Regions from separate parts of the Roseateles aquae genome, predicted to be linked through region 3. Evidence: predicted binding sites of a transcription regulator. Region 3 holds the regulator's gene; each other region holds the start of a gene.

Region 1 (9,980 bases), on a different contig from region 3:
CCAGCTTGTCCTCATAACCCTTGTACTTGCTGGCCTCGACCGACCGGGCCTCCAGGCCAACGCGGATCTCGGCCACGTTGTCGGGCTTTTCCATCCACAGATCGATCATATTGATCTTGGCATCGCGGCCGATCACGAACAGATAGCGACCCGAAGCCGAGGTGCGCGAAATGTGCACCGCATAGCCGGTCTTGACGATGTTGATGATCTGCTTGGTGTCGCCGTCGATCAGGGCCACCTCGCCGGTGTCGCGCAGCGTCGTCGAGAAGATGTTCTCGATGTTGTAGCTGTTCATCTTCTTGCTCGGGCGCTGCTCGGGCGGAATGATGACCTTCCAGGTGCCCTTCATATCGGCCATGCCGAACTCCGGCGGGGTGGGCGCCTCATGCTGGATGTAGCGCGCCATCAGGTCGACCTGCTGCTCGGTCATCTCGCCCGAGGTCTGCCAGTTGGGCATGCCGGCCGGCGAGCCGTAGGCGATGAAGACCTTCAGATAGTCGGTACCCTTGCCCAGCGTGATGTCGGGCGTCAGCGGCTTGCCGGTGGCGCCCTTGCGCAGCACCCCATGGCAGCCGGCGCAGCGCTCGAAATAGATCTTGCGTGCCACGTCGAACTCGGCCTGCGTCATCGGCGGGGCCTTGGGGTTGGTGCTTTGCACCATCGGTACATCGGCCAGCGGCGAGGGCGCGGCGTGGTACTTCACATCGCTGGGATCGGGATCCTTCTTGCTCTGGGCCTGGGCCGGCGCCAGGGCCAGTGCGGCAAGCGTCGCTGCAAGCATCAGCAGCGGGGTCGTGGGCAGCTTCATCATCAGGAACTCCTCTACGGTTGGATCAGGGGATGGCTGGCATCCTCGTCCTCGTCGCAGGCAAAGTCCTTGAACTGGTTTAAGTCTTGACGCCGCGCCGGTGTTGCGCGCAATTCAGCGATGATGCGCGGCCATGAGCATCCTGATCGAATCGCTGCAAGCCCACTATCCGCTGATCAAGAACGTGCACATCGGTCTGGTCAGTGCCAGCGGCGCGCTGTTTGCGCTGCGGGCGCTGGCGGTCCAGACTGGCGCCGCCTGGCCAATGCAGGCCTGGGCACGGCGGCTGAGCGTGGTGATAGACGTCGGCCTGCTGACCGCCGGTGCCAGCCTGTGGACGCTGCTGGGCTTGAACCCGCTGCGCGATGTGTGGCTGGGCACCAAGCTGGCCTTGCTGCTGCTCTATATCGTGCTGGGCTCAATCGCGATGAAGCGCGGGCGGACGCGGCCACAGCGTCTGCTCGGCCTGCTGGGCGCGCTGGCCGTGTTCGGCTTCATGGTGACGGTGGCGCGTGCCCACCACCCACTTGGGCTGCTGGCCGGCTGAGTGCGGCCCACAGCCCGTCGACGTTGAGCACCACGAGCTCGTGCTTGGCGATGGGCTACGGTGCAGCGCTCGCCGCTGGCGATGATCGGCGCGGCGTCAAGCGCCGTCGCCATTTGCTGGTCTGGCGGCCGCCATCTCGCCCTGCGCTCGCGCCAGCGCGGCCAGTGTGGTGAACAGCTTGTCGGCCTGCTCGACATCGAAGTCGGCGTGATAGTGCTTGCGAACACCCATCTCGTGCAGCCGGATATGGTGCGTCGGTCTCAGCCCTTGGCCGGCCAGGCAGGCCTTGCTGCAGGCCAGCGCACAGCCATCAAGGGCCAGCAGCGGCCGTCCTTGCGCCGCCGCCTCCCGCGCCTTGCGCACCAGGCTGGGCACACCACCGCCGACGCCGGCGATGCAGGACATCTCAGCCAGCCCGGCGCGATCCAGCCGCACGGCCAGGTGGTTGGCCAGCTGGGCTGCATCGGAGCAGCCCGAGCAGCTGTAGACCAAGGGGAGGGGGGCTTGGGCTGATTCACTCATGGAGCGCCATGCTGCGGTCTCAGGGCCTGGCTGGCTTTGAGCCTCGTCAATGTATGACGCTTAAAGCTGCATATTGGATATTGCTTTAAGGCGGGCATCGCTTCACAATAGCTGCATTCAATATGCAACTTTATAAACCAGCCCGCTGGAACGTTTATGCACACCGACGCCCCGACCCTTGCTGAAGTGATCGACCTGCGCCAGTTCGCACCCGAGCACATGCTGGCGCGCATCGCCAGCAGCTTCCAAAGCCTGCCCGTCGGCGGCTTTATCGACTTGCAGGGCGAAGCTGAACCGGCGACGCTGCGCGAGCAACTGGGCCAGCAGTGGCCCAAGCAGTTCGACTGGGAGAGCCTGCCGCCCGGCGCGGCGCCGTGGCGCGTGCGGCTGGCCCGCCGGCCGGCGGGCAAGAGCTGCTGCGGCTGCTGTGGCGGCTGATTGGGGCTGCTCGCCTGATGGCGAGCATCGTCTTCACTCAGATCTGAAAGGCCTGCCATGAGCAGTACCGTTTTCATGCGCATCGAGGAGCCGCGCGGCCGCGCGCCACGCCGGCTGGCTTTGTGGGACCTCGGATTTCGCCCCTTCTACCTGCTGGCGGCCTGGCTGGCCCTGTTGTCGGTGCCGCTGTGGGTGCTGCAGTTCAGCGGGCTGATCCGCACGGCCTGGCTGCCGAGCTCGATGTGGCATGCCCATGAGATGGTGTTCGGCTATACGCTGGCCGTGGTCATCGGCTTTCTGTTCACGGCCGGTCGCAACTGGTCAGGCCAGCCGACGCCGACCGGACGTCCGCTGATGGCGCTGGCGCTGCTCTGGGTGGCGGCGCGGCTGCTGGTGCTGAGCCCCTGGCTCTGGGCCTCGCTGCTGCTCAATCTGGCCGTACCCTGGCTGGCGGCTTGGGGCCTGTGGCGGGCGCTGCATGCGGCAGGCAACCGGCGCAACTATTTCTTCGTGGCCCTGCTGCTGATGATGGGCCTGGCCAGTGCCGCGGTCCATCTGCAACAGGCGGGTTGGCTGGAACTGCCCGGCCTGCGCGTGGGGCTGGATCTGCTGGTGTTCATGATTGCCGTGATGGCCGGCCGCGTCGTGCCGATGTTCTCCAACAACGGCGTGCCAGGCATGCAAGCCACGCGGCTACCATGGCTGGAGCGGGCCGCGCTGGGCACGGTGCTGCTCTTGCTGGCGCTTGATCTGTTTGCTGTGGAGGGCGCCGTGCTGGCCGCCGGTTTGCTGGTCACGGCGATCGCGCACGGCCTGCGCCTGGCGCTGTGGCAGCCGTGGAAGAGTCTGCCCAATCCGCTGGTCTGGGTGCTGCACCTGGCCTATGCCTGGCTGCCGGTGCATCTGCTGCTGCGCGCCGCGGCGGCGCTGGGCTGGATGGCACCGGGCCCCGCCGTGCATGCACTGACGCTGGGCGTGATCGGTCTGGTCACGCTGGGCATGATCACCCGCACCGCGCTTGGGCACACCGGTCGACCGCTGCGCGCCGGGCCTGTCGAGACGGCAGCCTATCTGTTCATGGCGCTGGCCGCCCTGCTGCGCGTGTTGCTGCCGCTGCTGCTGCCGGCCAGCCTGATGCTGGCGGTGCAGGCCTCGGCGCTGCTGTGGTCAGCGAGTTTTGCGCTCTACCTGTGGCGCTACACGCCGCTGCTGCTGCGGCCACGTGCCGATGGCCAGCCCGGGTGAGAATCAAGCCATGCGACTGACCACGATGACCGATTACGCGCTGCGCCTGCTGCTGTACCTGGGCCAGCATCAGGACCGGCTGTGCACCACGGCCGAGATCGCGCAGGCCTACCAGATCTCCGAGGCGCATCTGACCAAGATCACGCATCAGCTGGGGCAGCAGGGCTTCATCACCACGGTGCGCGGCAAGGGCGGCGGCATGCGCCTGGCCCGCGAGCCCGGCGCGCTCGGCCTGGGCGAGTTGGTGCGCGCCGTCGAACCGGACTTCCAACTGGTCGAGTGTCTGGGCGATGGCAATGCCTGCGCGCTGACCGGCGCCTGCCGCCTGACCGGCATCTTCAAGGCTGCGCGCGACGCCTTTCTCGCCGAACTCGATGGCCATACCCTGGCAGACCTCCTGAAACCCGCCACGGCCAAGCGCCTGGCCAGCATCAGCTTGCCCGGGCACGCCCCGGCGCGGCACTGAATCCCTTGTCCTCTGCGCACAAAGTCATCGCTATCGAGCCCGTCAAGACCTCGCTCTACGTCGCCGAGGCCAAGGTCTACCCACGCGCCGTCAGCGGCCGCTTCGCACGCTGGCGCTGGATCATGGTGGCGCTCACCCAGGCCTTCTTCTACGGCATGCCCTGGCTGCAGTGGCAGGGCCGCCAGGCGCTGCTGTTCGACATCGATGCCGGGCGCTTCTATGTGCTGGGCCTGGTGCTCTATCCGCAGGACTTCATCTACCTCGCCGCGCTGCTGGTGATCAGCGCGCTGGCGCTGTTCTTCTTCACCGCGCTGGCCGGCAGGCTGTGGTGCGGCTATGCCTGCCCGCAGACGGTCTACACCGAGATGTTCATGTGGCTGGAGCGCCATACCGAGGGCGACCGCCAGGCGCGCATGAAGTTGGATCGCGCGCCCTGGAGCGCCGAGAAGCTGCTGCGCAAGAGTGCCAAACATGGCAGCTGGGTCGCGCTGGCCCTGCTCACCGGCTTCAGCTTTGTCGGCTATTTCACGCCGATCCGCCAGCTCGCCGCTAGCCTGGCCATGCTGTCGCTGACGGGCTGGGAGAGCTTCTGGGTGTTGTTCTACGCCGGTGCCACCTATGGCAACGCCGGCTGGCTGCGCGAGCAGATGTGCAAGTACATCTGCCCCTATGCCCGCTTTCAGAGCGCGCTGATCGATGCCGACTCGCTGATCATCAGCTACGACCAGCAGCGCGGCGAACCGCGCGGCTCACGCGCCCGCCAGGCCGAGTTCGCCGCACAGGGCCAACCACCCGGCGACTGTGTCGACTGCACGCTGTGCGTGCAGGTCTGTCCGACCGGCATCGACATTCGCAAAGGCCTGCAAAACGAATGCATAGGCTGCGCGGCGTGCATCGATGTCTGCGATCAGGTGATGGACAAGATCGGTGCGCCGCGCGGGCTGATCCGCTACGCGACCGAGAACGGCATCAAGCAGCACTGGAGCGCGCGGCAGATGCTGGCCCGGGCGCTGCGGCCTCGCGTGCTGATCTACGGCACGGTGCTGCTGGCGCTGTGTATCGGCTTCGCCACCAGCCTGTGGCAGCGCAGCGAGGTGCAGTTTGATGTGCTCAAGGACCGCAACACCCTGGCCCGGCTGGTTGAGGGGGGCGAGGTCGAGAACGTCTACCGGCTGCAGCTGATGAACCGCAGCGAGCGACGGCTACAGCTTCAGATCGAGGTCGACGGCCTGGAAGGGCTGCATCGCGCCACCAGTACCGAGCTGCGCCTCGAGCCCGCGGCGATTCAGGCCCAGGTCATCCAGCTCCGGCTCGACGCCGCCGCGGCGACCCAGCTGACTCCGGGGGCGCACCCGATCCGCTTCCTCGTCCGCGAGGCCGGCAGCAGCACATTGCTGGCCGAGAGCCGGGCCAGCTTCTACCTGCCACGCTGAGCGGCTGCGATGGCCGGCGCAACGAGCTTGCTGGCGCCGCATCGGCCCTTCTTCCTGAGCGCCGCGTTCAGCTGGACGCTGCTGGGCGGTCTGTGGGCCTGGCGCCTGTTGCAGGGCCAGCCCTGGCCCGCTCATGGTCTGTGCTTCACGCTTGGCTTCATGCCGCTCTTCATTGCCGGCTTCGCGCTGGCCGCGCTGCCGCGCTGGCTGGCGCGCCCGCCACTGCGGCCGCGCGACTACCTGGTGCCCTGGGGCTTGCTGACCCTGGCGCTCGCGCTGATGCTGCTGGACAGCGGCGCCGGGCTGATTGCCATGCTGCTGGGCTGGAGCTGGCTCTGGCTGCGTCTGGCCGCCTGTCTGACCGGCAGTGAGCGGGCTCAGCGCCGCCATGCCCTGGGCGTGCTGGCCGGCATGGCGCTGCTCGGCGCCGCCATGGCGCTGGCGCTGGCGGGTGAGCCCACGCTGGCCACCCGGCTTGCGCTCTGGGGTGGGCTGGGGACTGTCTTCGCCTGTGCGCTGCAAAGGCTGACACCGTTTCTGCATGTCGGCGGGCGGCGCGATGCGCTCTGGCTGGGCGCGCTGCTGCTGGCCCTGCTGCTGCGGGCTGCGGCGCTGCAGGGGCCGGCTGTGGTGCTGGTCGAGCTGCTGGTGGCCGCCATGCTGCTGCGCAGTGCATTTGACCCGGCTGGCCGCGCGGCTCGACGAACCCCCTTCGTCGCCCAGCTGCTGCATGGTCTGCTTTGGCTGATCGCCAGCCTGCTGCTGGCCGCAGCCGGCTGGGAGCTGGCGGCGCTGCACGCCTACAGCCTCGGCTTTCTGTGCAGCACCGTGCTGTCCATGGTCAGCCGGGTCGCGGCGGTGCACGCGGGGCGGACGGTGGTGGTCGACCCGGCGCTGCGCGCCATGCATTGGCTGCTGCAGCTGGTCTGCCTTGTGCGCGTGCTCAGCGCCTGCTGGCCGGCAGCGCCTGCTGCGTGGCTGCCACTGGCCGCCTGCGGCTTTGCCGCGCTGGGCTTGGGTTGGCTGCTGCGCTATGGATCGATGATGTTGGGCCCTAGCCGCTGACGCAGCCCGCTTGAGAGCCAGACCTGCTCCTTGTCGGCCAGCATCGCCTCGACACCGGGCAGGGCGGCCGCCCACTGTCTGGCCAGCTGCGGGCCGGCCACCATCATGGCCGCGCCCCAGCCGTTGACGGCGGTGACATCGTCGGCGACCAGGGCCAGGCCGTGCAGGCCCTGGCTCGGCTGGCCGCGGCGCGGATCAAGGATGTGGTGGTAGCGGCGCCCCCGCAGATCGAAGCCGCGCTCGTAGTCGCCTGATGCCGCGACAACACCGCCGCGCAGCGGCAGCACGCCCAGCAGGCGCTGCGGTGCGCGCGGGTCGCGCAGGCCGATGCGCCAGGGTTGGCCGAGCAGGGTGCCGCTGCACAGCACGTCGCCGCCCCCGTTGATCAGGGCATTGGCGATGCCGTGAGCCTGCAGCTGGCGCAGGCCGGCTTCAAGAATCGGCAGCTTGGCGATGCCGCCCAGATCCAGCTTCATGCCGGCGCGTGCCAGCCTGGCGGTGCCGTGTGCGGCATCAAGTTCGATCTGGCTGGCATCGACCAGGCCACGCTGGCGCCGCAGTGTCGCGGCGTCGGGCAGGCTGGGCCGATGGCCGGCCTCGAAATGCCAGTCGCTGTAGGCGCCGACGCTGATGTCGAAGCGGCCTTCGCTCAGCCGGTGCAGCCGCGCGGCCTGCTGCAGCATCTGCATCAGCTCCGGTGCCACCGGCAGCGCTGCCGCGCCGGCGGCCTGCGCCAGCAGGCTGATCTGGCTGGCGCTGCGGTAGCGGCTCATCATTTCGCTGAGCCGCAGCATTTCGTCCCAGGCCGCGGTCAGTGCGCTTTCACGCTGGGCGGGATCGGCGTGTACCGCGATGATGTCTACCCGCGTGCCCATCAGCAGCGCGCTGTCGCGCTGTACCGCTGTGCTGTCTGCGCCTGGCGAGCTGGGGCTGCTCCTGGCCTGCACCCAGGCGGGCAGCAGCAGCAATAGCGAGCTCATGCCCAGCTGGCGGCGCGTCAGCGCCGGCTTTCCTTGCTGCATCTGCATCATCAGGCTCAGCGTGACTGCGCAACCATATAGTCGACCGCCGCGCGCACCTCGTCGTCGCTGAGTGAGGCGCCGCCGCCACGCGCCGGCATCATGCCCTTGGCACCGTTGAAACCTTCCAGCGCGTGCTTGTACAGCGTGTCATTGCCCTGAGCGATACGCGGGCCCCAGTCGGCCTTGTCGCCGGGTTTGGGCGCGCCGGCCACGCCAGCGGCATGGCACATCGCGCAGACCTTGCCGAACACCGATTTGCCCAAGGCGTTGTCGGCGCTGGCGGCGGCTGGCGCGGCGCTGCTGGCCGCTGTTGCGGTCGTCGCTGTCGGTGCGGGCGCCGTGGCGTCCTCAGTCTTGCTGCATGCCGCAAGGGCGATCAGCGCACTCAGGGCCAGCAGTGCCACGCCGCGGGTCTTGCCTGTCTTCATCGTCATCATCCTTCAGGGAAATATGCGCGCATTCTGAGCGCCAGTTGGCCGGCGCGCCAACCTATTGTTCTATTTTCAATACATCTTTTGGCAGAACTTGTTTTTCTTGAACTGCTTCAAGGTCGGCAGCTGTGCTCCTGACGACGATGCCGGCAGTTTCCCCGCCAGGCCCCACCCAGGGGCAGTCCGGGAGCGCTGCGGGTTGCTGGCCCGAAGCGCCCAAGTTTTCGTTTCCTTTGATCCACCGACGAGGTATGAGCATGAATGAAGACAAGAAGAACAGCGCCGAAGCCCCGGGTCTGGCACGACGCCGCTTCATCAATACCGCCGCATTGACCGGGTTGACGCTCGGCGTGGCGGCCTGTTCCGACAAGAAGTCCGGCGACGGCGCGGCGCCCGCGGCTGGGGCCTCGGCGGCCGCTGCCCAGCACAGTGCTGCGGCCAATCCCTCGCATCTGAAGCCGGGCGAGCTGGACAGCTACTACGGCCTGTGGAGCGGCGGCCATACCGGTGACGTGCGCGTGCTGGGTCTGCCCTCGGGCCGCGAGATCCTGCGCATTCCCTGCTTCAACCCGGACGCGCTGGTCGGCTGGGGCATCACCAATGAGTCCAAAAAGGTGATGGGCACCAAGGCCGACGGCAGCCTGCGCTATACGGTGGCCGACACCCACCATGTCCACGCCTCCTACAAGGACGGCAACTACGACGGCCGCTATGCCTGGGTGAACGACAAGATCAACAGCCGCATTGCGCGCATCCGGCTCGACTACTTCATCTGCGACAAGATCACCGAGTTGCCCAATGTGCAGGGCTTCCACGGCATCTTCCCGGACAAGGCCGATCCGGTCGATCCGAAGATCAACTACACGACGCGCGTCTTCTGCGGCGGCGAATTCGCGATTCCGCTGCCCAACACCGGCACCGAGGACGGCAGCAAGTACCGCTCGCTGTTCAGCTGCGTTGACGCCGAGACCATGGACGTGCGCTGGCAGGTGCTGATCGACGGCAACTGCGATCTGGTCGCCACCAGCTACGACGGCAAGCTGGCCGCGACCAACCAGTACAACACCGAGATGGGCGCGAAGTACGAGGACATGATGTCCGCCGAGCGCGACGCCTGCCTGTTCTTCAACGTGGCGCGCATCGAGGCGGCCGTCAAAGCCGGCAAGTTCAAGACCTATGGCGACTCCAAGGTGCCGGTGGTCGATGGCACCCGCGACGCCAACAAGGACCCGAAGACCGCGCTGACCGCCTATGTCAGCGTCCCCAAGAATCCGCACGGCGTGAACGCCAGTCCGGACGCCAAGTACTTCATCTGTGCCGGCAAGCTCTCGCCCACCGCCACGGTGATCGAGCTGGCCAAGGTGCTGGACTACTTCGAAGGCAAGCTGGAAGCGCCGGACAAGGCCATCGTCGCCGAGGTCGAGCTGGGCCTGGGCCCCTTGCACACCGCCTTTGACGGCCGCGGCAATGCCTACACGACGCTGTTCCTGGACAGCCAGGTCGTGAAGTGGAATGTCGATGCCGCGATCAAGTTCCATGGTGGCGACAAGAGCGCCAAGTACGTGGTCGACCGCATCGATGTGCAGTACCAGCCGGGCCACCTGAACGCCAGCCAGTCGGAGACGCGCGCGGCCGATGGCAAGTACCTGGCGGTCGGTTGCAAGTTCTCCAAGGACCGCTTCCTGCCGGTGGGCCCGCTGCACCCCGAGAACGAGCAGATGATCGACATCTCGGGCGACAAGATGGTGCTGATGGCCGACCACCCGGTGCGTGGCGAGCCGCATGACTTCATCATCTTCAAGCGCGATCTGCTCAAGCCCAAGCAGGTCTACACCCTGGATGAGTTCCCGCTGGCGGTGAAGGATCCGAAGGACTCCGGTGTCGAGCGCAATGGCAAGAAGGTCACCGTGCGCCTGACTTCGCTGGCGCCGGCCTTCAGCATGCGCGAGTTCAAGCTCAAGCGCGGCGACGAGGTGACGCTGATCCTGACGAACCTGGACAAG
Region 2 (9,980 bases), on a different contig from region 3:
TCGACGATTGTTGGTCACGGTGCCCCAGCTGTACACCGTCTGACCCAGGCAATTGCGAGAAAGGCCGCCAACGACCTGGCCTTGGTTGTCGAGGAACTCCATCTTGAACCCGTAATTGGGTCGAGCCCAGGCTGCGCTCAGACCGGCCACGGCGGCCAATGCCAGGCACAAAGCAATCCACTGTCGCTTCATCGATGTCTCCACGGTTGAAGCTGCCCAATCGGCAGTTTGCGGAGCGTAAGTGCATTGTTAGCTGTGCGTGCTAGGGAAATCACGCTGTCATGAATCACAGCTTGCAAAAGAAAAACCTGCCGGCGTAGATCGCGGGCAGGTTCATCGCCTAGGGCGGCGCTTCCGCCGCGGCAACTCAGTTCTTGCGGGCGTGCGCGGCGCGCAGCTCGGCCGCGAAGCTCGGCATGCTGTCTTCGTAGTGCGCGGCCATGGCCAGCAGCTCGCGTTCGGCACGAGCTTCAGCAGCGGCGGCCAGGCGGGCCTTGACCGAGGCGATCACGCGCAGCCAGAGGCGGGCACCGATGGCGGAGAAGGAAGCGCCGTGATGCACGGTACGGTGCAGCGGCAGACCGAAGGTGTGGGTAGCGACGCTCATGGCTCAAATCCTGTGTGTGGTGGTCCTCGTGGAACCGATGCGGCGAATTATCGGGTTTACCCTAGACATGTTTCAAATGAATTGTTCGAATTGAAGGTATAAATTCTGCGCATATGTCATTCCAGAACTTCGACCTCAACCTGTTGCGCGTCTTTGACGCCGTGATGGCCGAGCGCAATCTGACCCGGGCCGCCGAACGCCTGGCGATGACGCAGCCGGCTGTCAGCCATGCGCTGAAGCGGCTGCGCGAGGCGATGGGCGAGGAGCTGTTCGTGCGCCAGGCCTTTGGCATGAAGCCCAGCTCGCGCGCCGAAGGCCTGTGGCCTGAGGTGCGGCAGACCTTGGAGCGGCTGCGCGAGTTGATCGATCCATCGGCCTTCGATCCTTGTGCGCAGGACTCGACCTTCCAGATTGCCATGGCCGATGCCACTGCCGCGCTGGTGCTGCCGCCGCTGGTGGCCGATCTGGAAGCCTCGGGCGCCCGAGCCCGCGTCCATGTGCTGCCCCTGACGACCCGCGACCCACGCGCCTTGCTGGAGCAGGGCGAGGCCGACTTCGCCCTGGGCTACTTCCCCAATGCAGTGGCGCAGTTGCAAAGCCTGGGGCAGATGGCGGCGATACGCCAGCACCGGCTTTATGACAGCGAGTACGTCTGCGTGATGCGCCGTGGTCACCCGCTGGCCGCCAAGCCGCTGAGCCTGGACGACTACTGCGCCGCCCACCATCTGCTGGTCAGCTTTTCCGGCCGGCCGCATGGCTTTGTCGACGAGGCGCTGGCGGCCATCCAGCGCAGCCGCCGCATCGTGCTGACGGTCAACCAGTTCTTCACCGCCGGGCGCATCGTCGCTCAGTCCGATCTGCTGACGGTGCTGCCGGCCTCCTTTGTTGAGGCCACCGGCTACAAGCAGGAGCTACTAGAGCAGCCGCTGCCGTTGGCAGTGTCGCCGGTCCATGTGGACATGCTCTGGCATCTGCGCAACGAAGACCGCAGCGCCCAGCGCTGGATGCGCGAACGGTTGAAGGCGGCGGTCCAGTCGGCCGCCGTGCCGGCCTGAACGGCTGAGGCCGTGACCGTATCCGGGCAAACCCGGCGACAATCGCGCCATGAGCAAACCCGCCGACCTGACCGATGCCGAGTTCGCAGAACTCGACGAATTGCTGGCCACCACGCCGGCGCCGCTGCAAGCCCTGGATGCCTCCATGCTGGATGGCTATCTCTGTGGCGTGCTGGTGCAACCGCGCCTGATCGAGATCGATGAGTGGCTGCCCAACATCTTTGACTACGACGGCGGCGTGCTGCCCGAGAACGTTGACGCTGCCTGGCTGGCGCGTGTTCGCGAGTTGGTCGAGCGCCGTTACACGGCCTTGAACCGCGCGCTGGTCGAAGACGGCTGGTTCGACCCCGTCGTGCTCGATCTGGACGAAGAGGTGCAGACCGACCCGACCACGGCGCAAGACCCCGACCAGGCCGAGGCTCAGGCCACTTACGACGCGATGACGCCGATTGCGCGCACGCTAATGCCCTGGGTGGCCGGCTTCCAGCACGCGGCGCTGTGCTTCCCGGAGCTGGGCGAGATGGATGACGACGCGGTGATGGCCGCGCTGGCCCGCCTGTACCGCCACCTGCCGGCCGAGACGCCGGAAGAGAAGGAAATCGTTGCGACGCTGGACCGCGAGCATCCGCTGAAGGATCTGGACGATGCGATCGAGGAACTGGTCGTGACCGTGGCCGACCTCTGCGATCTGACCGAGCAGCATCGCTACCGCGTTGAAGCCGTGCGTCGTGAGGGCCCCAAGGTCGGCCGCAACGATCCCTGCCCCTGCGGTTCCGGGCGCAAGTACAAGCAGTGCCACGGCGGGAATTAGGCCCACCCTCTACGCGCTGCGCGCGCCCCCTCAAGGGGGCGAGCCCCGCGGGCCGGCGGAGCCGGACCCCCGGGCTCTGTTGGATCAAAGCGCGGTGCGCTGCTGGTGTTGGCTGGCAATCGCATCGGTTGAGTCTTGGCGACGATGGCTGCTAAGCATCGTTTCAGGCGTTTTGCCTCTTGATAAGGCGTGACCTTCAATCGTTTGGTACTGTCGATTTGCTGACATGAAAATCCAGTTGCTCTCCGATCTGCATCTGGAGACCGAGACCTTTGTGCCGGAAGTGGCGGCGGATGCCGAGTTGCTGGTCTTGGCCGGTGACGTGGACAGCTCCTGGCGTGGCCTGGAGCTGTTTCGGAATTGGCCGGTGCCGGTCGTCTTTGTGCCGGGCAACCATGAGTACGACCGGCGCGAGATCACGACAGCGCGGGCCGAACTGCAGCAGCTGTCCGATTCGCTCGGCTTCATCATGCTGGACGATGCCGAGTTGCTGCTGAGCGACCGCCAGGGGCGTCAGATTCGGTTGTTGGGCAGCACGCGCTGGAGTGACTTCGATCTGTTCGGCGAACGTGAGCGCGAGCGAGCGATGCGTGCGGCGGGCTATTTCCAGCGGGTGATGGGCTCAAGCTGGCAGGGGCAGCCCTTCGACGCGGCCGCGGTGCGCGAGCTGTCGCTGGTCAGCCGCGACTGGCTGGCTCAAGCTTTGAGCCAGAAGCCGGCAAGCGTTGATGCCACCGTCGTCATCACCCATTTCGCTCCGAGCATCCGCAGCGCCGATCCGCGCTATGGCCGCCAGCCCGGCACCGCCAGCTTCTGCAATAACGACGAGGCCTTGCTGCCTCTGACCGATGTCTGGATTCACGGCCACCTGCATTGCCGGCACGACTATGCGTTCACCCATCCCGGCGGCAGCACCCGGGTGATCTGCAATGCCCGCGGCCACGGGCGCAAGGGTGAGGCCGATGGCTACCGGCCGCAGTTCTGCCTCGATATCTGAGCGGGTGCGGGCGCTTCTATCACACTGTGCCGTGACGCCCCTGCTTGAGATGGGTCAAGACAAGCAGATGCCATCGTGCCAGACTCGTGTCTGCCGTGCCGCCGATTGCGGCACCTTGTTGAGGAGCGCAGATGAAGATCCTGGTCGCCGTTGATGGCAGTTCCTATACCAAGCGCATGCTGGCCTATCTGGCCGCACATGATGAATGGCTGGGGCCGGCCCACCAGTACACCGTGGTTCATGCGGTCGCGGCGCTGCCGCCGCGGGCTGCCGGCGTGCTCGACAAGGACACGGTCAAGGCCTACTACCAGGACGAGGCCGACAAGGTGTTCAAGACCTTGCGCAACTTCTTCGCCAAGCAGAAGCTGCACGCCGATTTCGTCAGCAAGGTGGGCCCGCCCGCCGATGTGATCGCCAGCGCCGCCAACAAGGGCAAATACGACCTGCTGGTGATGGGCTCGCATGGCCACGGCACGCTGGGCAATCTGGTGATGGGCTCGGTGGTCACCAAGGTCATGGCCCATTGCAGCACGCCGCTGCTGGTGGTGCGCTGAACAACACTGGCCGGCCGGGCCACTGCAGTGGTGTCCCGCCGAGCCGGGGCTTAGTTTCGTCGCGACATCCAGGCCAGCGGCGACTCGCCAGGCTTGGCGGCCGGGCGACTCTGTTCAGACTCCAGTTCGCCCGGCCCCGAATGGACACGGAAAAAACTGTCCTCGTTCTCCAGGCTCGCTTCCATGCCGAAGGCAGTGCCCATATCGGCCGGGTCCTGTGCGTTACCCGTGGCGCTGCTACGGCGGAAAAAGCGCAGTGATGGGGCAAATCGCATGGCAGACCTCACTTGTCCAGAGACGCTGGGACGGTGGGCGAGCGCGTCGAGGGCCAGGGCTTGAGGGCTTGGCGGCTTCTCGCGCATCGCTGGTGCTAGTCTGCATCGGGCTCGGCGTAAATGAATCCCCAAAATGGGCGGTGACTTCGCCGCAGTTGGGAAAATCTCACGGCTGGTAAGAGTCTGTGAGCAAGGTGTGCAGCAGTAGCCGTTTCCCCGTGGCCGGTCAAGACTGCTTGCATCTCCTACCTTTGATGGATGGCTGCTGTAAGGGTTACTCGCTATGCTGCGAAGCCTTGCAGGGCGTCAAGGCCCTGCCTACTGCATCTAGAAATGACACTTTTCACAGTTCAATCCATTGCCGCCGGCGTTGTCGGCGTGGTCGTCATCAGCGCCCTCAGTCTTGCCGCAGCGCTGCCGACGCAGCTTCATCGCGACGCCATCGTCGCCGTGGCGCCGGTGCAGACGGACGTCAACGCTCAACCGCTCCTGCCTGCCGCTCCGGCCGCTTCTTCGGTCGTTCGCTGAACTCAGGCTCAAGCTGCAAGGCAGCTCGCGCACCGCGCGCCAAAGCCTCACCAATCTGATCCAGCAGCGCCACGCGGCCGGGCGTGGCCAGTGCCTCGGTCATCAACTTCCACTGATGCCAGTAGAGCGCCACATCAACGCTGATCTCCGGCCGCAAGGCCGTCAATTCACCGCCGGCCAGCAGGGCGCGTACCTGCAATTCCGGCACCACCCCGATCCCCCAGCCCATGCAGGCCGCCCTTACCAGGCCTTCGCTCGAGGGGACATAGCGTTCATTGAGCCGCGGTGAACGCAGGCCGAAGGCCTTGGCAACCCACTGCACCTGGCTGTCGTCCTTGCGGTTGAAGACCAGAAACGGCGTCTGCGCAAAGTTGGCGGCGCTCAGGCCATCGGGCAATTCGCGCGCCAGAAACTCCGGGCTGGCCACGGCGATATAGCGCATCACGCCCAGCGGCCGCAGCTCGCAGCCGCGCAGCGCCTGGCGCACCGTGCTGACGCAGCCCAGCACCTCGCCCTGACGCAGCCAGTCGTGGGTGAAGTCCTGATCGTCGACGACCAATTCCAGCCCAACGCCGCGGCGCACCAGCTCATCCAAGGCCGGCAAGACCCAGGTCGCCAAACTGTCGGCGTTGACGGCAATGGCAATGCGCTCATTGGGCAAGGCGCGCGCGCCCAGTTCGCGAGCCACGTCGCTGCGCAGTGCCTGCAGCTGGCGGGCAAAGCGCAGCAGCACCTTGCCCGGCTCGGTCAGGCGCAGCGGGCGCGAGCGCACCACCAGCAGCTGCCCCACCTGCGCCTCCAGGCTGCGCAGCCGCTGCGAGACCGCGCTTTGCGTCACGCTGAGCCGCTGCGCTGCGCGTTCAAAGCTGCGCTCATCGGCCAAGGCGGCCAGGCAATCGAGTCCGGCGGAGTCCAGGTCTTTCATAAGTATGGCTAATGTACTGCGAGAGATATGAATGCGGCTTCTGATTTCCACCGAGCCTGCCGACAATCCGGCGCTCGCTGAGCTGCATCAAGCGCCGGCCCTCAAGCTAGGCCTCGCAGTAGCCGATAAGCCGATAGGCCCCAGTCACGTTTTCCAAGGAGTTCGCATGAAAGTCGTTGTTTTGGGAGCCGGCATCATCGGCATCAGCACCGCCTGGTACCTGCTTGAAGAGGGCCATGAGGTCACCGTGGTTGACCGTCAGGACGATGCCGCGCTGGAAACCAGCTTTGCCAATGGCGCGCAGATCTCGGTCTGCTTCTGCGAACCCTGGGCCAATGCCGGCGCGCCGTTCAAGGTGGCCAAGTGGCTGCTGCGCGACGACTCGCCGCTGCTGTTCCGCCCCAAGCTGGACCCGAACCAGTGGCGCTGGGGCCTGTCCTTCCTGACCCAGTGCACGACGGCCGCCTTTGAGCGCAATGTCGAAAGCCTGGTGCAGCTGGGCCGCTACAGCCACCGCGCGCAGAAGGCGCTGGTCGACAAGACCGGCATCGAATACAACCGCATCGAACGCGGCATCCTGCATTTCTTCTCCAGCCAGGCCGACTTCGACAACGGCGTGGCCGCGGCCGAGATCATGCGCCGTCATGGCGTTGATCGCCGCGTGCTCGACCACGACGAGGTGCTGAAGATCGAGCCAGCGTTGGCCGGCTTCCAGGGCCGGGTCTATGGCGGCACCTACACGCCCAGCGATGAATCGGGCGACGCCCGCGTCTTCACCCAGAAGCTGGCCCGCTTGTGCGCCGAGCGCGGCGCCACCTTCCTCTACGGTCACGACATCCTGGCGCTGGAGCACAGCGGCGGCGAGATCAGCGGCGTGCAGATCGCCTCGCGTGCCAGCGGCAAGAAGCAAAGCCTGAAGGCCGACAGCTATGTCGTTGCGCTGGCCTCTTATGCGCCGGCGCTGCTCAAGCCGCTGGGCGAGTGCCTGAACATCTATCCGGCCAAGGGCTATTCGGCCACGCTGCGACTGAAAAAGCCGGAGGCGGCCAGCGTCGTCAGCCTGCTGGACGACACCCGCAAGATCGCCATTTCGCGCCTGGGCGACCACATCCGCATCGCCGGCACCGCCGAGTTGAATGGCTTTGACCTGAGCCTGGACAATCCCACCGCCAAGGTGCGCTGCGACGCGCTGGTCAAGCGCTACGAAGAACTGTTCCCTGGCGTGGCCGACCTCAGCGAGCGCAATTACTGGACCGGTCTGCGGCCCAGCACGCCGACCAACATCCCCTATATCGGCCGCAGCAAGAAGGTACGCAATCTGTGGATCAACGCCGGCCACGGCACGCTGGGCTGGACCCATGGCGCCGGCTCCGGCCTTTTGATGGCCGAGCTGATGGCCGGCCGCCGGCCGGAGATCGACTTCGGCTTCTACGGCGACGCCTTGCCGGCCAAGACCATCCGAAGCGCGGCGCACGCCTGAAGCAGCGCTGATCGGCGCTTGAACAAGGGGCTCGGTACAATCCGCGCCCCTTTGCCCTTTTTGGCGCCTCGGTGACCTCACTCAGTGCCTTCCCTCTCCATGGCCACGCCCGCCGCTTCTTTCTGCGCCATTGACTTCGGCACCTCCAACTCCGCGATTGCGATCCCGAGCGCGTCGGGCAGCGGCATGCAGCTGGTCGAGCTGGAGCCCGGCCACACCACCATGCCGACGGCGGTGTTCTATTTCGTTGAAGGCCGCCATGACGCCGACGGCCCGCCGCGCGCCTTTGGCCGGGCCGCCGTGGCGGCCTATGTGGAAGGCGCCGATGGCCGGCTGATGCGTTCGATGAAGAGCATCCTCGGCTCCAACCTGATCGAGCAGACCACCGATGTCGGCGGCGGCCGTGGCGTCAAGTACATCGATATGCTGGCCGGCTACCTGAAGCGGCTGCGCAACCAGGCACTGGCCGGCGGTGCACAGGGCCCGCTGGACAAGGTGGTGCTGGGCCGCCCGGTGTTCTTCGTTGACGGCGAGCCCGAGCGCGATGCCGCCGCCCAGGCCTCGCTGGAGGCGGCTGCCCATGCGGTTGGTTTCCGCGAGGTGCATTTCCAGTTCGAACCGATCGCGGCCGCCTTCGATTTCGAGAGCCAGACCGATCGCGAGCAGATCGTGCTGGTCGCCGACATCGGCGGCGGCACCTCGGACTTCTCGCTGGTGCGGGTCGGCCCCGAGCGTATGCAGCGCCTGGATCGCCGCGACGACATCCTGGCCAACCACGGCGTGCACATCGCCGGCACCGACTTCGACCGCCATGTCGAGTTGGCCAGCATCCTGCGCGAGTTTGGCTATCGCTCGGTCGGCCCCGAGCGCGCCGGCCAGCCGCCGCGCGAGGTGCCCAGCGGCGTCTATTTCGATCTGGCCACCTGGCATCTGATCAACACCGTCTACAGCCCGCAGCGCGTTGCCGAGTTGCGCAGCATGAAGAGCTTTTACGGCAACCCGGTTCATCACCAGCGGCTGATGACGGTGATCGAAGACAGGCTGGGCCACGAGATGGCCGCCCGTGCCGAAGACGCCAAGATTGCCGTTGCCGGCGGTGGCGATACCGAAATCGATCTGGGCCTGGTCGAGAATGGCCTGGCCGTGCAGCTCGGCGAGGCCGAGGCGCTGCAGGCCCTGCGCGGCGATATCGAACGCATCGCCCAGGCCGGCCGCGAGACGGTGGCGCTGGCCGGCTTGCAGCCCGACGACGTCGACGCGCTCTACTTCACCGGCGGCTCCACCGGCCTGCGCGTGCTGGCCGAACGGATCGCGGCCGACTATCCGAAAGCCCGTGAGGTGCGCGGCGACCGCTTCGCCTCGGTGGCCACCGGCCTGGGCCTGCACGCGGCACGGCTGTACAGCCGCTGAGCCGCCGCGGCACGCCGCCCGGTCGTCGCGCTGCCGGCGGGCGGCAGCTTTCACACGCTGAATTGGTCGCCGGACTGCCGCCGCTAACTGCTGCAGCGGCGCACGGCGCAGGCGGTGGAGCTGTGGGTGGGCGATATGGCCAGCGGCCGCGTCCATGTGTTGCCGCGGCTGCGGCTGAACACGGTGCTGGAACTCAGCTGGTCTGGCTGTCGGACGATGAAATCGTCGTCGCAGCGGTGCCGGACAAGCGCGGCCCGGCGCCGCAGTTCGAGGCGCTGTTTGCCGACCATGCCAGCTCGGTGCTGCGCCGTGTGAACCTCAAGACCGGTGCTTCGCACGAGATTGGTGAGCCGGGCCTGTTCAGCGCGGTGAGCCGCGTGGGCAAGCATCTGCTGACCGAGCGCCTGCTGGCGCCGTTTCGCTACCGGGTGGCCTGGCAGGACTTTGCCCGCAGCGTCGAGCTGCGCGATGCGCAAGGGCGGGTGCAGCGCGAGCTCGGCCGCATCAAGCTGAAGCAGGGCGTGCCGGTCGATGGCGTGGTGACCGGCCCGCGTGAGTTCTGGGCCTCGCCGGGCGCTGACGCGGCGATCTGGTTGCTGTGCCAGGGTGCCAGCAGCCAGGGCGACCGGCCTTTCCTGGATCGCTTCACGCTGGCCGATGGCCAGGCGACACGGCTGTTCCAGTCCGGCACCGAGGCCTATGAGCGGCCGGTGACGGTGCTTGAAGCCGCCGGCGCCAGGATCCTCACGTCGCGCGAGAGCTTTGCCGAGCCGCCCAATCTGCAGCTGCGCAGTGGCGCACAACTGGCCGAACGCCGCGCGCTGACGCAGACCGCCGACCCGACGCCGCAGCTGCGCGAGATCCGCCGCGAGCGGGTGCGCTTCAAGCGCGCCGATGGCGTCGAGCTGAGCTTCTGGCTGTATCTGCCACGGGGCTACCAGATCACCGCCAATGCCGAGGCCATCATCGACAAGGCGGTGGAGCCGGGCGTCAGCGAGCGCGGCAAGATGGTTGTCGGCGGCCACAGCTATGGCGCCTTCATGACCGCCAAGCTGCTTGCCCACACGCGCTTGTTCCGCGCCGGCATCGCCCGCAGCGGCGCCTACAACCGCAGCCTGACGCCGTTTGGCTTCTAGAGCGAATGCCGCAGCTACTGGGAGGCGTAGGACATCTACCAGAAGCTCTCACCGTTCAATTACGCGGACAAGCTGAAGGACCGCTGCTGCTGATCCATGGCGACAGCGACAACAACCCTGCACCTTTCCGCTGCAGAGCGAGCGGCTGTACCAGGCGCTGGCCGGCACCGGCGGCCGGGTGCGCTTTGTCTCGCTGCCCTTT
Region 3 (9,980 bases):
GCCCGCCATCGACCAGGCGCCCGAACAGCAACTCGTCGGCCAGCGCACGACGGATGGTGTCCTGGATCAGGCGCTGCATCGGCCGGGCACCCATCAGAGGATCGAAGCCCTTCTTGGCCAGATGCTGGCGCAGTCCGTCGGTGAAAGTGACCTCAACCTTCTTCTCGCCCAGTTGGCTTTCCAGTTGCAGCAGGAACTTGTCGACCACGCGCAGGATGATTTCCTCGTCGAGCGCGCGGAAGGACACGATGGCATCCAGGCGGTTGCGGAACTCCGGCGTAAACAGGCGCTTGATATCGGCCATCTCATCGCCCTGCTCGCGCACGGTGGTAAAGCCGATGGTCGACTTGTTCATCGTCTCGGCGCCCGCATTGGTCGTCATGATGATGATGACGTTACGGAAGTCCGCCTTGCGCCCGTTGTTGTCGGTCAGTGAGCCATGGTCCATCACCTGCAGCAGCACATTGAACACATCCGGATGCGCCTTCTCGATCTCGTCGAGCAGCAGCACCGAATGCGGCTTCTTGGTGATCGCCTCAGTCAGCAAACCGCCCTGGTCAAAGCCCACATAGCCCGGAGGGGCACCGATCAGGCGGCTGACCGCATGACGCTCCATGTACTCGGACATATCAAAGCGGATCAGTTCGATGCCCAGGATATAGGCCAGCTGCTTCGCCACCTCGGTCTTGCCCACGCCAGTGGGGCCGGAGAACAAGAAGGAGCCGATCGGCTTGTCCGGCTTGCCCAGGCCCGAGCGCGCCATCTTGATGGCGGCTGCAAGCGCATCGATGGCCGGCTCCTGGCCGAAGACCACGCTCTTCAGGTCACGATCCAGGCTCTTCAACTTGCCGCGGTCGTCACTGGACACACTGGCCGGCGGAATGCGGGCGATCTTGGCGACGATGTCCTCGACCTCGGCGCGGGTGATGGTCTTCTTCTGCTTGCTCTTGGGCAGGATGCGCTGAGCAGCGCCGGCTTCATCGATGACGTCAATCGCCTTGTCGGGCAGATGACGGTCGTTGATGTACTTGGCCGACAACTCGGCGGCCGCCTGCAAGGCGCCCAAGGCGTACTTGACGCTGTGGTGCTCCTCGAAGCGCGACTTCAGGCCCTTGAGGATCTCCACCGTCTGCTCGACCGAGGGCTCGGTCACGTCGACCTTCTGGAAGCGCCGCGACAGCGCCGCATCCTTCTCGAAGATGCCGCGGTATTCGCTGAAGGTGGTCGCGCCGATGCACTTCATCGCGCCGGAAGACAGGGCCGGTTTCAGCAGATTGCTGGCATCCAGCGTGCCGCCCGAGGCCGCACCGGCCCCGATCAGGGTGTGGATTTCATCGATGAACAGAATGGCGTTGGGCTGATCCTTCAGCTGCTTGAGCACGGCCTTCAGGCGCTGCTCGAAGTCGCCGCGGTACTTGGTGCCAGCCAGCAAGGCGCCCATGTCCAGTGCATAGACCACGGCCTCGGCCAGCACCTCGGGCACCTGGCCCTCGGTGATGCGCCAGGCCAGGCCTTCGGCGATCGCCGTCTTGCCGACACCGGCCTCGCCGACCAGCAACGGGTTGTTCTTGCGCCGACGGCAGAGGATCTGCACCACGCGCTCAACCTCGTGCTCGCGACCGATCAGCGGATCGATCTTGCCTTCTTTGGCCTGCACGTTCAGGTTCTGCGTGAACTGTTCCAGCGGCGAACCCTTGCCGCCGCCGCCCACATCAGCCTCTTCGCGCTCGGCCTCGTTGCCAGGACCTTCTGGGCTGCCTTTGGGCGGCTCGGGCGGCTCGCTCTTCTTGATGCCGTGGGCGATGTAGTTCACCACGTCAAGCCGGGTCACGCCCTGCTGGTGCAGGTAGTACACCGCATGCGAATCCTTCTCGCCGAAAATGGCCACCAGCACATTGGCGCCGGTGACTTCCTTCTTGCCGCTGCCGGTGGACTGCACATGCATGATGGCGCGCTGGATGACGCGCTGGAAACCCAGCGTCGGCTGGGTATCCACCTCGTCACTGCCGCCCACGGTCGGCGTGTTTTCCTTGATGAACTGCGCCAAACTCTTGCGCAGATCATCGATATTGGCGGAACAGGCCCGCAGGACTTCGGCTGCGGACGGGTTGTCCAGCAGTGCCATCAGCAGATGCTCCACGGTGATGAACTCGTGGCGCTGCTGACGCGCCTCGACAAACGCCATGTGCAGGCTGACTTCAAGCTCTTGCGCAATCATGCGGCCTCCATAATGCACTGCAAAGGATGGCCGGCACGCCTTGCGGCGGCCAGCACCAATTCGACCTTGGTCGCTGCCACGTCCTTGGTGAACACACCACAGACACCGCGACCATCGTGATGGATCTTCAGCATGATCTGGGTGGCCGTATCCAGGTCATGGCGGAAATATTCCTGAAGCACCATCACGACAAACTCCATCGGCGTGAAATCGTCATTGAGCATCAACACCTGGTAGAGACGCGGAGGCTCGGTCTTTTGCGGCACGCGCTCCAGGGTGGTCGTGCCCTCACCGTCGCGGTCGGGAACAAGGCCCGGCACGCTACCCGGCGGCACGGGAGGCTGGTTGGGAAGATCTGGCATGAGCCGATTCTATAGACAGGCATAAGCCCTCACATGGAGCCAAGGCCATCTTCCGTCAAGACCCCGACACGGCACAAGTTGAGATGGACGGCAAGCGCGCCTTATTTCACTGCACAGGCCTGCCCGAGACGGCGCATGCCGATCGACACCCCCGGGCAGTTCCTCAATTGACATCTGGGTGACACTGATTTCAGAATCCGCCCCGGTGCGTTAGACACCGGGATGGAGAAGGAAATGCCACAAGGAACTGTCAAGTGGTTCAATGACGCCAAGGGTTTTGGCTTTATCGAACCCGAGCAGGGCGGAGACGATGTCTTTGCCCATTTTTCTGCAATCCAGATGGAAGGGTTTCGTACCCTGAAGCAAGGCAGCAAAGTCAGCTTTGAGCTGATCCAGGGGCCCAAGGGGCAGCTGGCTCAGAACATCACGCCGATGGAAGCCGCCGCGCACAGTCTGGCCGATATGCAGAGCGCCGGCGTCGCCGCCTGAGGCGCCCCAACCGTCTGCCGGCGCCGCGCGAGCGGTGCCTGAATGACAAAAGCCCGCTCAGAGCGGGCTTTCTGCGTTGCCTCGGCACCGGCATAGGGCCGGCGCGGGGTCATCACATATGGTCGATCATCACCTGACCGAAACCGGAGCAGGAGACTTGTGTCGCGCCATCAAGCAGGCGGGCGAAGTCGTAGGTCACCTTCTTCGACAGGATGGACTTTTCCATCGAGGAGATGATCAGGTCAGCTGCTTCGATCCAGCCCATATGGCGCAGCATCATTTCGGCCGACAGGATTTCGGAACCGGGGTTCACATAGTCCTTGCCTGCGTACTTGGGGGCGGTACCGTGGGTGGCTTCGAACATGGCGACGGAGTCGCTCAGGTTCGCACCCGGGGCGATGCCGATGCCACCGACTTGAGCTGCCAGCGCGTCGGAGACGTAGTCGCCGTTCAGGTTCAGCGTCGCGATCACCGAGTATTCGGCCGGACGCAGCAGGATCTGCTGCAGGAAGGCGTCAGCGATCGAATCCTTGATGACGATGTCCTTGCCCGTCTTGGGATTCTTGAACTTGCACCACGGGCCGCCGTCGATCAGTTCAGCACCGAATTCGGTTTGCGCCAGACCATAGGCCCAGTCACGGAAACCGCCTTCAGTGAACTTCATGATGTTGCCCTTGTGCACGATGGTCACGCTGGGCTTGTCATTGTCGATGGCGTACTGGATGGCCTTGCGCACCAGGCGCTCGGTACCTTCCTTGGACACCGGCTTGATGCCGATACCCGAGGTTTCCGGGAAGCGGATCTTCTTGACGCCGAATTCGTCCTGCAGGAACTTGATCAGCTTCTTGGCCTTGTCGCTCTGCGCTTCGAATTCGATGCCGGCGTAGATGTCTTCCGAGTTCTCACGGAAGATCACCATGTCCGTCTTGTGCGGTTCCTTAACCGGCGAAGGCACACCCTTGAAATAACGAACCGGGCGCAGGCAGACGTAGAGGTCCAGCTCCTGACGCAGTGCCACGTTCAGCGAGCGGATGCCGCCTCCAACCGGGGTGGTCAGCGGGCCCTTGATCGACACCACATAGTCCTTCAGGACTTGCAGCGTCTCTTCGGGCAGCCACACATCGGGGCCGTAGACCTTGGTCGACTTCTCGCCGGCATAGATCTCCATCCAGTGGATCTTCTTCTTGCCGCCGTAGGCCTTGGCCACTGCGGCGTCGACCACCTTGATCATCACCGGGGTGATGTCAAAGCCCGTGCCATCACCTTCGATGTAAGGAATGATGGGCTGGTCGGGCACATTCAGGGAGAAGTCAGCGTTGACCGTGATCTTCTGGCCGCCTTCGGGCACCTTGATGTGTTGGTACATGTGTAGTCGTCTCCGCAAGTCGCGAGGTTGGTGCGGTGGGTACCGCCGTAAAAAAACGATTCTAAGCCAGTGATGCTTGCAGGGAACTGATAGCCGGACAACTCTGCATTGACGGCCGTTCCAATCAGCTGCAGAAGGCGGCGATCTGCGCCCAGATGCCGTGGCCCAGCGCCCAGCCCGAGCTCAGCAGCAACCCCAGTCCGGCCAGCCGTACCGCCCAGGCATAGCCGCGCGCCTCGTCAAGCTGGCCCAGCCTCAGCAGCCGCCACAGCGCCGCAGGCCCCACCAGCAGGCCCAGCGCTGAGCCCAGCGCAAAACAGGCCATCACCGCCGCGCCTTGCGCCGGCCCTGACGCCAGGGCCGCAACCACCAGCGCCGACTGCAGCAAGCCGCAAGGCCAGGCCAGCCAGGCCAGCCCGGCCAGGCCCGCCCGGGCAGGCGCTGACACCGCCCGCTGCCCACCCCGCAGGCCCACGATGGCCACCGAGGCCGTGTTGGCTGCTGAAGGCGAGCGCCCTCGCCCCAAGCCATCCAACCACTGCGGCTGCCGGCCACGCCGGAGCAGAAAGAGACCCAGCCCCAGGGCCGCCAGATGCAGCATCACCCAGAAAGGCCGCAACCAGGCTGCCGCCTGCCCCCAATAGGCCAGCATGCTGACGCTGGAAGCGGCAACAGCGCCGCCCAGCGAATAACTGAGCAAGCGACCGGCCTGCAGGCTGAGCATCGCCGGCCGCATGAGCAGGCCGGAGCCCTGAGCGCCAGACGCGCCGCCGCCGAGCGCCGCACAGGCAGCGCCGCACATCGCCACGCAATGAGGAGAACCGGCCAGGCCCATCAGGAGCGCCGAGCCGGCCAGGGCTGCATCCATTTGCCAGGGCCTCGTTTGAAACCGCCGCGTCTGATCCGCGGCTGAGCCTAGATGATGCGCGAAAAGCGTGCGCGGTTGCGATCGGCCTGCAAATAGCGATCGAACACCATGGCCACGGCACGGACAAAGTACCAGCCCATGGCCGTCACCTGAATGGCTTCCGGCTCGACGACGACCAGACCGGTCTCGGCCAGCGAGGCGAGCTGCTCCAACTCAGCCTTGAAGTAGTCGCGCACCTTGATCAGATGGGCCAGCTCGATCGATTCGAACTCCACCCGCCCCTGGCACATCAGCGCCATGATCATGGCCCGGCGCACTAGATCGTCACGGCTCAGCGCCAGGCCGCGCACGATGGGTAATTGCCCCTGGCGCAGCGTGTCGTAATACTCCGGCAGCTCCTTGGCGTTCTGGCTGTAGGTGGCGCCAACACGGCCAATGGCCGAGACGCCCAGGCCGATCAGGTCGCAATCCGCATGGGTGCTGTAGCCCTGGAAGTTGCGATGCAGCCGCCCCTGGCGCTTGGCGACCGACAGCGAATCGGTCGGCAGCGCGAAGTGGTCCATGCCGATATAGGTGTAGCCGTGGCCAAGGAAACCGCTGATGGCGCCAGACAGCATGCGCACCTTGTCGCCCGCGACCGGCAGCAATGCGGCGTCGATGCGGCGCTGCGGCTTGAAGCGCTGCGGCAGATGGGCATAGCCATAGAGCGCAATACGATCCGGCTTCAACGCTGCCACCTGGGCGATGGTGCGGGCGAACGATTCCGGGGTTTGCTGCGGCAGGCCGTAGATCAGGTCGACATTGGTCGACTCGAAGCCCAGCTCGCGCGACTGCGCCATCAAGGTGGCGACGCTCTCGAAGCTCTGAACACGGTGCACGGCTTTTTGCACCGCCGGATCGAAGTCCTGCACGCCAAAGCTCAAGCGGTTGAAACCCAGCTCGCGCAGATGACGCAGGCGCTGCTCGGTGACGGTGCGCGGATCCACCTCGATCGACACCTCGGCGCCGGGCGCCAGCTTGAATCGGGCGCGAATGTCCTGCATCAGCCGCGTCAGCTCGGCATCGCTGAGGAAGGTCGGCGAGCCGCCGCCCAGATGCAGCTGCGACACCGTCTGCGTGCGCTGCAGCTGCGCCACCGTCAGGTCCATCTCCATGACCAAAGCATCAAGATACTCGGCGGCCTTGTCGTGATGCTTGGTGATGACCTTGTTGCAGGCACAGTAGTAGCACACCGATTCGCAGAATGGAATGTGCACATAGACCGACAGTGGCGTGCCGCCACCCACCATGCCGCCCTCGGCGCGTTGCACCAGGGCCTGGCGGTACTGCTCGGCGGTGAAAGCCTCGACAAAGCGATCGGCGGTGGGATAAGAGGTGTAGCGCGGCCCAGAGACGTCGAAGCGACGCAAGACTTCCTCGGTGATGCCCGGCAGGCTGTCAGCGGTTTGAGATTCCATGTCGCCATGGTGCCAAGCCTGCGCGCGCGGGGTTTGACCCAGGTCAAGCTTGCTGGGCAAGCCCGGGTAAACAATGCCCCCAATTCTTGAGGATGGTCATGTTCAATTCCGATTCCCATCTGGCAAACGATGTGCAAAGCGGCAACGGCATTGGTGCAAAGAGCGCTGCCCAGCCCATAATGCGCCACATGAATGCCATCCCGCCGATCAAATCCGAGCCCTTCAAGGTCGCCTGCTCCAGCTGCAATTTGCGCGAGTTGTGTCTGCCCGTTGGACTGAACTCGGGCGACCTCGAACGTCTGGATCAGCTGGTGGCCACCCGCCGCAACGTCAACCGGGGCGATACGCTGTTCCGCAGCGGCGACTCGTTCCAATCGCTTTACGCCGTTCGCACCGGCTTTTTCAAGACCTGCATCTCGGCCGAAGACGGTCGCGATCAGGTCACCGGCTTTCAGATGGCGGGCGAACTGCTGGGTCTGGACGGCATCAGCAATGACCGCCACTCCTGCGATGCCGTCGCGCTGGAAGACTCGCAGGTCTGTGTGATTCCCTACGGTCAGTTGGAAGAGCTGTCGCGCGAGTTCACCGATCTGCAGCACCAGTTCCACAAGATCATGAGCCGTGAGATCGTCCGCGACCATGGCGTGATGCTGCTGCTGGGCTCAATGCGTGCCGAAGAACGACTGGCCGCCTTCTTGCTGAACCTCACTCAGCGCCTGCAGGCCCGCGGTTTCTCGGCCTCGGCCCTGGTGCTGCGCATGACACGTGAAGAAATCGGCAGCTATCTGGGCCTGAAGCTGGAAACGGTCAGCCGCACCTTCTCCAAGTTCCAGGACGAAGGGCTGTTGGAGGTCAAGCAGCGCCAGATCCGCATCATCGATCAGGCCGGCCTGCAAAAGCTGGTCAACAGCGCACACTGCTGATCGGCCACAGCCTGCGGGCTGAACAAAGACGAAACCCGCCTGTGGCGGGTTTCGTTTTAGGGCTGATCAGATGATGGCGCTCAGCGTGGCCAGCCTCGCGGATGGGCGTCATCCGGCGGCTCGGGCAAGGTGGCCAGCGCCAGCGTCAGGCTGGCCGCCAGGCTGATCAGGGCCCAGAAAATCAGGAAGCTCAGCGTGTAGATGGCCTGCCGGGACAAGTCCATCGGCTGCTGACCGAACCAGCTCAGATCACTGGGATCGATGACGGCAAACACCAGCGCCTCGGTCACGCCGGCCATCAGAAAGGCTGGCCACAGCACATACATGGCCCAACGTCCCAGGCCCGGACGTTCGGGAATGCGCTGGGAGGTCGGGGCCAGCATCACTGACCGCCCGTGGCCGCGTGATTGCGTGCCTTGACTGCCGGCTGCATGGCCGCACTCTGCTCGGTGACGCTGTCAGCCGAAAGCCGGTCGCTCTTTTCAATCACCGGATCGGGGAATTTCAGCGCCAGCGCGAGCGTGATGAAACTGGCCACGACGACCACCGACGGGCCACCCACAACCAGCCACATCATCTTCTCGCGCCACCAGGAGGCCTTGCGCTGGCCGTACTCTTGCTCGCTTTGCGTTGATGTCGGCATCTGCCTCTCCTATCGGGGAACCACAAAAGTTGATTTCTCGCGCAGCGCGCGGGCGGCATCACCCGCCTGCGCTTCGCGCTGAATATCGAAATGGATCTCATGCGCGCCGGCGCCCGCCTGGGCAGCAGCCTCGGGTGGCACGCGCAGCGCCAGCGACAACCAGCGTGCTTCGGCCGCTGCCACGGTGACTTCGACGGGCTGCGTCAGCTTCAAACCCGGCAGGCCAGTGGCCTGCACGGTGTAGCGCTGCGGCGTTTCCGTTGCGTTCATGATCTGCAGCCGGTAGACATTCTCGATGTAGCCATCATCGACCAGCCGAGCCAGTGAGGCGCGATCCCGGACCACATCAACCTTGAAGGGCATCCGGGTGGCAATGCTGACCAGCAAGGCCACACACACCAGGAACAGGATGCCGGTGTAGATCAGCACGCGAGGCCGGAACATCCGACGCAGCAACTGCCCTCGGCCGAGGTGCTGGGCCATGCCGTTCTGTGTGTCGTAGCGGATCAGGCCACGCGGGTAGCCCATCTTGTCCATCACGCCGTCGCAAACGTCGATGCAGGCCGCGCAGCCTATGCACTCGTATTGCAGGCCCTTGCGAATGTCGATGCCGGTCGGGCAGACCTGCACGCACAAGGTGCAGTCGATGCACTCGCCCAGGCCCAGCGCCTTGGGATCGGCCTTCTTGCTGCGTGAGCCGCGCGGTTCGCCACGCTCGGCTTCGTAGCTGATGATCAGCGTGTCCTTGTCAAACATCGCGCTTTGAAAGCGCGCGTAAGGACACATGTATTTGCAGACCTGCTCACGCATATAGCCAGCGTTGCCGTAAGTGGCAAAGCCGTAGAACAGCACCCAGAACAGCTCCCAGGGCCCCAGCGAGAGGCTGCGCACTTCAGCGGCCAGCGTCTGCAGCGGCGTGAAGTAGCCAACAAAGGTAAAGCCGGTCCACAAGCCAATGGCGATCCATGTCGCCTGCTTGCCGGTCTTGCGCCAGAGTTTTTCGAAGGTCCAGGGGCCGGCGTCCAGCTTCATGCGCGCGGCGCGGTCGCCTTCGAACTTGTGCTCCACCCACATGAAGATCTCGGTATAGACCGTCTGCGGGCAGGCATAGCCACACCACAGTCGGCCAGCGACTGCGGTAAACAAAAAGAGCGCGTAGGCTGAGATCAGCAGCAGCGCGGTGAGGTAAATGAAGTCCTGCGGATACAGGACCAGGCCGAAGATGAAAAAGCGGCGGCTGCCCAGATCGAACAGCACCGCCTGACGGTCATTCCATTGCAGCCACGGCAGCCCGTAGAAGACGAGCTGCGTGACCCAGACCAGCACCCATCGCCAAGTCGCAAACCAGCCACTGACAGCGCGCGGATAGATCTTCTTCTGCGCCTGGTAGAGCGACACCATTTCTACCGCGGCGTTGTCGCCGGGCCTGATCTCGGAACTGGTGTCGCTACTGCTGCTCATGACTGGAGGGCTTGACTCAGGGGATTGGTACGATCACTTGCCGGCGACAGCTGTGCCTTGCGACAGGCTCCAGACATAGGCCGCGAGCACATGGATCTGCTCGGGGCTCAGGCGCGACGTGTGGGCCGGCATGACATTGTTCTTGCCGTTGTTGACCATATTGATCACCGCCTCTTCGCCCCAGCCATGCAGC

What was found. Region 3 encodes FNR, which switches genes on or off when oxygen is low (the NO sensors DNR and NnrR bind a similar motif). Its sites were predicted from a motif close to TTGATNNNNATCAA; they were not measured.
Region 1: the regulator FNR is predicted to act here: its motif matches at 1,914-1,927, upstream of RQP53_RS01960 (putative zinc-binding protein).
Region 2: the regulator FNR is predicted to act here: its motif matches at 3,515-3,528, upstream of RQP53_RS21835 (universal stress protein).

Annotation. Positions count from the first base shown of each region.
Region 1 is NZ_JAVXZY010000001.1:436,236-446,215, reverse strand. It holds gene RQP53_RS01970 (cytochrome D1 domain-containing protein) at 1-808, opposite strand, end outside; gene RQP53_RS01965 (SirB2 family protein) at 942-1,355, shown strand; gene RQP53_RS01960 (putative zinc-binding protein) at 1,452-1,877, opposite strand; gene RQP53_RS01955 (DUF2249 domain-containing protein) at 2,034-2,315, shown strand; gene RQP53_RS01950 (NnrS family protein) at 2,373-3,560, shown strand; gene RQP53_RS01945 (RrF2 family transcriptional regulator) at 3,571-4,026, shown strand; gene ccoG (cytochrome c oxidase accessory protein CcoG) at 4,032-5,459, shown strand; gene RQP53_RS01935 (NnrS family protein) at 5,469-6,524, shown strand; gene RQP53_RS01930 (FAD:protein FMN transferase) at 6,491-7,552, opposite strand; gene RQP53_RS01925 (c-type cytochrome) at 7,561-7,974, opposite strand; gene nosZ (TAT-dependent nitrous-oxide reductase) at 8,235-9,980, shown strand, end outside.
Region 2 is NZ_JAVXZY010000011.1:192,909-202,888, reverse strand. It holds gene RQP53_RS21860 (DUF6289 family protein) at 1-192, opposite strand, end outside; gene RQP53_RS21855 (hypothetical protein) at 368-607, opposite strand; gene RQP53_RS21850 (LysR family transcriptional regulator) at 721-1,662, shown strand; gene RQP53_RS21845 (UPF0149 family protein) at 1,712-2,473, shown strand; gene RQP53_RS21840 (metallophosphoesterase) at 2,700-3,470, shown strand; gene RQP53_RS21835 (universal stress protein) at 3,602-4,024, shown strand; gene RQP53_RS21830 (hypothetical protein) at 4,075-4,299, opposite strand; gene RQP53_RS21825 (LysR family transcriptional regulator ArgP) at 4,772-5,752, opposite strand; gene RQP53_RS21820 (D-amino acid dehydrogenase) at 5,919-7,232, shown strand; gene RQP53_RS21815 (Hsp70 family protein) at 7,332-8,642, shown strand; gene RQP53_RS21810 (alpha/beta hydrolase family protein) at 8,879-9,778, shown strand.
Region 3 is NZ_JAVXZY010000002.1:578,891-588,870, forward strand. It holds gene clpA (ATP-dependent Clp protease ATP-binding subunit ClpA) at 1-2,218, opposite strand, end outside; gene clpS (ATP-dependent Clp protease adapter ClpS) at 2,215-2,580, opposite strand; gene RQP53_RS07785 (cold-shock protein) at 2,815-3,069, shown strand; gene icd (NADP-dependent isocitrate dehydrogenase) at 3,182-4,435, opposite strand; gene RQP53_RS07795 (urease accessory protein UreH domain-containing protein) at 4,560-5,303, opposite strand; gene hemN (oxygen-independent coproporphyrinogen III oxidase) at 5,351-6,760, opposite strand; gene fnr (fumarate/nitrate reduction transcriptional regulator Fnr) at 6,949-7,683, shown strand; gene RQP53_RS07810 (hypothetical protein) at 7,764-8,066, opposite strand; gene RQP53_RS07815 (hypothetical protein) at 8,066-8,326, opposite strand; gene ccoG (cytochrome c oxidase accessory protein CcoG) at 8,336-9,787, opposite strand; gene ccoP (cytochrome-c oxidase, cbb3-type subunit III) at 9,821-9,980, opposite strand, start outside.